2 regions of the Bradyrhizobium sp. WSM4873 genome follow, and region 2 is predicted to be linked to the other one. Evidence: riboswitches for the same ligand, from Rfam matches in the RefSeq annotation. Region 2 holds a riboswitch; the other holds the start of a gene.
The links. Region 2 has a riboswitch for glycine ahead of gcvT (glycine cleavage system aminomethyltransferase GcvT). Riboswitches for the same ligand answer to the same signal wherever they lie in the genome.
Positions count from the first base shown of each region.

Region 1 (3,408 bases), on a different contig from region 2:
GGCCGATGAGGCTCGACGGAAGGACCGCGGCAGCTATTCCTACCGCAACGCCCGTCACCCTATATTGCGGCCTTCTGGTTTGGGGCACTAGCATTGCGGCAGCGCGGCCACCTTACAGTAAACTATCCAACAAGCAGCTATTTGCCGATCAGCCAGCGCGAACTTCGCTCGATGGGCGATGTAGCTCCACTAAATTCTCAAGCAACAAAGGGCCCATCATTTCAATCCGTTTTGAGCCACCAGCTGTTTCAGTGATTGTCGTCTCAACTCATCGAGGTTCACCGAGCAAGATGGCAGTGGGACATGTAGCCGGTGTCGTGTTGTCTTGTATTTCATCAGATCACCTGAAAGGCCGGCTTTGATAATACGCGCCGCATCAACAGGTGCCCCATCGGCCCAATAGGTTACTTCCAAATTGGGGTCGTCGTAGGAAAGCAGGACGCATGGAACGACGGCCAAACAGAGTCCGATCGCACAGAAGCAGCGATGGTGACCGTCCATGATCACAGAATGGCTGCGTTCAACTAAGATCGGCTCCGTCCACCTGCCCTCTTCCTTGATTGCCTTTGCCAGCAGCCTAGCTCGTTCAATGTCAATTTCTTCGGTGGGCCTCAGCCGCGTGACTTGCAGTTTGATTATGGAGTAGTTCGATCCAGCGTCATTCATTTAAGTAATCGCATCCCATCTTCGCTCCGCCACGGGGCGCTTGGATAAACACAAGCGATCTGCGAAAGAGCTCTGACGAGAAGATGAGCAGGTATCGTGCCAAGGTAAGCAATTTTGAGGGCACTGATCGCAAGGCGCTGCGCCTTATATGTGATCGGAGGCCTGAAAATTACTGTCCCGCAATTTGCGTCTTCGAAACTCATATTATCGTAGTTCGGCCGCACTGTGGAGGCGAACATCCGGGTCAATAAGCAGCGCTTTGCGACTTTTGGTAATGCATTTTAGCGCGCCGGGGATGCACGTGAGTACGAACAAAGACTGGCGCGTTCGGCCCGGCACAGGTTGTCGGAAATCTTACGCATCGATTGTCTTTATTCTAACATCGACACGCCTGACCAGCATCGTATTGGATGGCGATGATTTCATAGAACGCTCTGTATCGCTCCTTCGAGAAACGCAAGCTCGAGCCATCTTGGTCCGTGCCTGTTACTGTTTTGCATAGTCGAGCCACTGACGTTCTAATTTCGGACCTCTGCCGAGAGCCTGTCGGTGCGACAATTGCGTCAAGTCCACAATCTGGAACAGCGAACCTGGCCAGGTGCGCGATGGTCGCGTGTTGTGGATCGGGTCGGGCGGGCGCTCAAGAACCGCGAGCGAATGGGTCTGAGCGACGGCTCGATCGCGCAAATCTCCTCAGCCGTCACCGCTCGGCGCTCGAGGCCACCCCTGGCCAGCAGTGCGGAAACCCGAGCTGCCGGGTCGAACTTGGTCTTGCTGTGACGGAAGCGCAGGATGCTTCTTTTCTCTCACACTCGACCGTGATCTCTTCATCCTGCGCCATCCGCATGGGATGAGTTCGCGCCCTTCGCGTGCTGTTGCGATTGTGTTCTCTTCGTATTTCGGGATGGACGTAGCGAATTGCGCCATCCACGACATCTTGTGCCAAGACGGTGTCGGATTGACGAGAAGCAAGGCTCCCGCCGTGAACATCAACTTGATGTCCTTCAGTACCGTGGACCAGCTGTTCCAGACCTCGGCGTTCGAGGCAGAGAGCCGGCCACCGTTGGTGAAGGGAGTTTCCACCGCAGCGCAGGCGTCATGGCCGCATAAAGCTATTGCGATAGCGGTCCAGCCTCCGGTCCGATCCTGGCCAGATCGAAACCGAGCGAACCAAAGCCGTGCAAGATTCCGCGCAGGCTGTTCTCAACGTCCAGCAGCGTGCTCTGCACCAGCTTGCGCGCCGTCAGCAGGGCTCGCACTTCCTGCGCGTCGATAACTTGCAGTGCACCGGCCGTAATCAGGCTAGCCGCATCAGCTGCGCGATGTTACGCGCGTCGTTGCGGTCCGACTTCACCGGCATCGTGTCGAAGGCATCGCTCACATGCGCGTCTCCAAAAGCTCGACTGCAGGGGCTAGCGGCCGAAGACTGTCGCCCGGCAGCCACGCCTGGCGAGGTGATAGGCCGTTGTGATGCCGGCAATTCCAGCGCCGATTACGGAAACGCAAGATGTATCGGGTGTGGTCATAGGTGTTACTTCCCGCGCACGGCGGGTGATTTGCCCCCCTCTGTCATTGGCCTAAGGGCTTCATCGCACCCACTCACTAGGGCTACGACTTTCACCATCGGCGCAGAACTGCCGTCCTGCTTTTCAGAGCTAAACCCCGAAAAGCGGTACTTTTGTCTAAGCGTTTCCGGGGCGATTGCTCCGTCGGCGCCGTTTCAGCCTTGAAGCAGAAACGAACTCTCCCGCTGTTCCTGAGATTGCCCCGTCGATATCTCGAACGTTAAGCGTGGGTTACGTGCAGTTGCACATCAGCCCAAGAGAACATCCGACATTCTTTCAAGATCGCGCCAAAGTTCTTCAGCGCTTTCCAGACCAAGGCTCAGTCGGATATAGCTTCGGTGCAATTCCGAGGGCATTGCCTGCCGCTCGCCTGCGACAGTCATGGGGGCGACAATGCTTCGCGTTCCTCCCCAAGAAGCACCGATGACAAACGTCCTCAACTGGTCGAGAGCACGGTCAACTTTGCCGACATCGACGCCCTGCAGTAGAAGACTAAAAACACCGGAGCAGCCCGCGAAGTCACGCTGCCATAAGGCATGCCCAGAGAACGAAGGAAGAGATGGATGCAAGACCTTAAGACCTGACTTTTCCAAGCGATGCGCGAATAGCTCGCCAAGTGCGCCCGCGTGCCTTATCCGAAGAGCCATCGTTTGGATGCCCCGTAACGCCTGCGAGCAATCATCGGGGGATGTGCCCACCCCCAGAGCGCCCAAAGTGCTCCGAAAACGCGCATACAGATCAAGATCATCAAGAATGATCGCACCGAGAAGTAGGTCGGAGTGACCACCTGCATATTTAGTAAGCGCCTCGGCCACGATATCCACGCCCAGGCTTAGAGGTCTACACAGCAAACCAGTCGCCCATGTATTGTCGCATCCCAGAAGCGCGCCAGATCTTCTGCACCTCGCTGCGATGGCCGGGATATCGCAGATTTCCATCGTGGTTGAGCCCGGCGACTCAACCCAAACTAGCTTGGTTGCGCCAGGTCGGAACTTGGCGTCGAGGTCGGCGAGACGAGTCGGATCAAAGTACTCTGTATCGACTCCAAAGGACTGAAGGATTGTCCGCGCGAATAGCTTCACCGGAGGATAGACATTGTCGGCGATCAACAAGTGCTCGCCATGGTTCACCAGGCCGAGCATAACGGATGTTATCGCGCACTGCCCCGACGGCACGA
Region 1 is NZ_JBVVPS010000035.1:56,644-60,051, reverse strand. Features, by position in the region: partial or broken gene AC0L21_RS31920 (ABC transporter permease subunit) at 1-94, opposite strand, end outside; gene AC0L21_RS31915 (ParB N-terminal domain-containing protein) at 217-666, opposite strand; partial or broken gene AC0L21_RS31910 (IS110 family transposase) at 1,836-2,073, opposite strand; gene AC0L21_RS31905 (FAD-dependent oxidoreductase) at 2,079-2,192, opposite strand; glycine riboswitch at 2,327-2,426, opposite strand; gene AC0L21_RS31900 (trans-sulfuration enzyme family protein) at 2,480-3,408, opposite strand, start outside.
Region 1: it holds a riboswitch for glycine, as region 2 does, so the genes downstream of both, AC0L21_RS31905 (FAD-dependent oxidoreductase) here and gcvT (glycine cleavage system aminomethyltransferase GcvT) in region 2, are expected to answer to the same signal.

Region 2 (3,408 bases):
CGGAGTCGTCTGCCGGATCGAGGCCGGCAGCGTCTGCGCCATCAGCGCGTCGACGCTGTTCGCGCCGACCGCCTCGAGCATCGCGGTGACGTCGCGGGCGGAAGGGCCGATGTGGCGGCGAACGAAGCCGGTGGTGTCGCCGTTGGATTTGCGGTGCGCGGTCATCATGGGTCCTCGCTTTAGGTCATCTGTCGTCGTCGTCATCGTCCGCGAAGGCGGACGGTCCAGTACGCCGCGGCTTCTCGGTTCAATCCGTGCTGCCGGTGGCTACTGGATGCCCCGCCTTCGCGGGGCATGACGATCGGTTGGGTCTGCATCATCTCACGCCGTGTGGGCCTTGTACGCCGCTTCGTCCATGAGACCGCCGAGCTCGCTCTTGTCGGCCATCTTGATCTTGAAGAACCAGGCCTTGCCTTGCGCGTCAGAGTTTACCAGCGCCGGCTCGCTCGCAAGCTCGGGGTTGGTCTCGAGCACCTCACCGCTAACAGGCGCGTAGACGTCCGATGCGGCCTTCACCGATTCGACGACGGCGGCGGGTTCGGCCTTCTTCAGCGTGCGGCCGAGCTTGGGCAATTCGACGAACACGACGTCGCCGAGCTGCGACTGCGCGTAGTCGGTGATCCCGACGGTGGCGACATCGCCGTCGATCGCGAGCCATTCGTGGTCGGAGGTGTAGAGCGTCGTGGTCATTTTCTCAGTCCTCAGCGTTTGTAGGTGTTTTTCACGAAGGGCATGGCGGCGATTTGCACGGCCAGGCGTTGGCCGCGCACTTCGGCGAAGAGTTTTGTGTCGATCGCGCTCGATGCGGTGGGCACATAGCCCATCGCGACCGGCGCATTCAGGCTCGGGCCGAAACCGCCCGAGGTGACCTTTCCGATCGGCTCGGCGGAGGTCGCATTCGCAAACAGCAGCGCGCCCTCGCGCACCGGCGCGCGGCCCTCGGTGCGCAGGCCGACACGGCGGCGGGATGCGCCGTGATCGAAATGAGCGAGAATCTTTTCCGCGCCGGGGAAGCCGCCGGCACGCGCGCCGCCGGTGCGGCGGCTCTTCTGCACCGACCATTCCAGTGCCGCCTCGACCGGCGTGGTCGCGGTATCGATGTCATGGCCGTAAAGACAAAGCCCGCCCTCGAGCCGCAGGCTGTCACGGGCGCCGAGCCCGATCGGCATGACGTCAGCATTGTCCAGCAGCGCCTTGGCGAGCCGTTCGGCATCCTCCGCAGGAACCGAAATCTCGAATCCATCCTCGCCCGTGTAGCCGGAGCGCGAGACGAAGCAGTCGAGGCCGGCGACCTTGTGCGGGCCGGAATCCATGAACTTCATGGCGGGTGCCTCTGCACATAATTTCGCCAGCGCCGATTCCGCCTTCGGCCCCTGCAGCGCGATCAGCGCGCGGTCGGAGAGCTGCTCGATGATGCAGTCGTCCGAAAGATTCGCGCGCAGATGCGCCTCGTCCTCGGCCTTGCAGGCGGCATTGACGACCAGGAAGAGGTGATCGCCGAAATTGGCGACCATCAGATCGTCCAGAATCCCGCCTTCGGCATTGGTGAACTGGGCGTAGCGCTGCCGGCCCGGCGCGATCGCCAAAATATCCTGCGGCACCAGCCGTTCCAGCGCGCGGGCGGCGTCCTCGACCTTGCCGGATTTCGGCCGGAGCGCGATCTGGCCCATGTGGGAGACGTCGAACAGGCCGGCTGCGTTGCGGGTATGAAGGTGCTCCTTCAGGACTCCGGCCGGATATTGCACGGGCATGTCATAGCCCGCGAACGGCACCATCTTGCCGCCGAGCGAAACATGCAGGTCGTAAAGGGGGGTGCGTTTCAGGGAGTCTTTGTCGTCACGTGCAAGCATCGGGGGGCCCTCGGCGGTTCCCCGGGAACGATTTCCCGTGGACACCAGTCGAAGCCCCATCTGTCGCTGTGCCTGAGAGTATTATCCCGTCGGCGGACGCTGTCCGGATCTAAACCCGTCGGCGCCTCTTTCCAGATGCTGTCAAAGCCACGCGGTCCTTTTGCCTGAGAGTTTCCGGGGCGGTTGCTCCTTCGGCGCCGGTACCAGTGCCGGTCTCTCCCGACGTGGCCGTACGATACAGATGGGTAAAGACCACAGGCCGGCCAAGCCTGTCAACGCGGCATCGGCGGCTTTCCAACGGATTACGCGACTGCGGCAACGCCTTGATCTGGCTGCACAGTTTCTGGACAGCGAAGCTGGCCTTGTCTAAAAGCGCTTTGACCCGCAGATATCAGCCCAAACTCGCGGTTTGGATGGCTGGAAGGCGGGTGCAAGCACACCCGATTGGATGAACATGAGCGGCGTCAACGAGATCAGGTCGACCTTTCTGAACTTCTTTGCCGAGAACGGCCACGAGATCGTGTCGTCCTCGCCATTGGTGCCGCGCAACGATCCGACGTTGATGTTCACCAATGCCGGCATGGTGCAGTTCAAGAACGTCTTCACCGGCGTCGAGAAGCGGCCCTATCAGCGCGCCACCACGTCGCAGAAATGCGTTCGCGCCGGCGGCAAGCACAACGACCTCGATAATGTCGGTTACACCGCGCGCCATCTCACCTTCTTCGAGATGCTCGGCAACTTCTCGTTCGGCGACTATTTCAAGGAGCGCGCGATCGAGCTGGCCTGGACGCTGATCACGAAGGAGTTCGGGCTCAAGAAGGACAAGCTGCTCGTCACTGTCTACCACACCGACGACGAGGCGGCCGGGCTGTGGAAGAAGATCGCGGGCTTTTCCGAGGACCGCATCATCCGCATCCCGACCTCGGACAATTTCTGGGCGATGGGCGACACCGGCCCGTGCGGTCCGTGCTCGGAGATCTTCATCGATCGCGGCGAGCACATCTGGGGCGGCCCTCCGGGCTCCCCGGAGGAGGATGGCGACCGCTTCCTCGAATTCTGGAATCTGGTGTTCATGCAGTACGAGCAGGTGACGAAGGAGGAGCGCGTGGATCTGCCGCGTCCCTCGATCGACACCGGCATGGGCCTTGAGCGCATGGCCTGCATCATGCAGGGCGTCGACAGCGTGTTCGAGACCGATCTGTTCCGTCATTTGATCGACGCGACCGCGTCGGCTCTCGGAAGCGGACCGGACGAGAAGACCGTGGCCTCGTTCCGCGTCATCGCCGACCATCTGCGTTCGTCGGCCTTCCTCGTCGCCGACGGCGTGCTGCCCTCGAACGAGGGCCGCGGCTATGTGCTGCGCCGGATCATGCGCCGTGCGATGCGCCATGCGCAGCTGCTCGGTGCCAAAGAGCCGCTGATGCATCGCCTGGTCTGGGCGCTGGTGCGCGAGATGGGCCAGGCCTATCCGGATTTGATGCGCGCGGAAAATCTGATCGAGGAAACGCTGCGGCTGGAAGAGACGCGCTTCCGCAAGACGCTGACGCGCGGCCTCGCC
Region 2 is NZ_JBVVPS010000002.1:369,704-373,111, reverse strand. Features, by position in the region: gene gcvP (aminomethyl-transferring glycine dehydrogenase) at 1-165, opposite strand, end outside; gene gcvH (glycine cleavage system protein GcvH) at 322-690, opposite strand; gene gcvT (glycine cleavage system aminomethyltransferase GcvT) at 702-1,850, opposite strand; glycine riboswitch at 1,994-2,082, opposite strand; gene alaS (alanine--tRNA ligase) at 2,305-3,408, shown strand, end outside.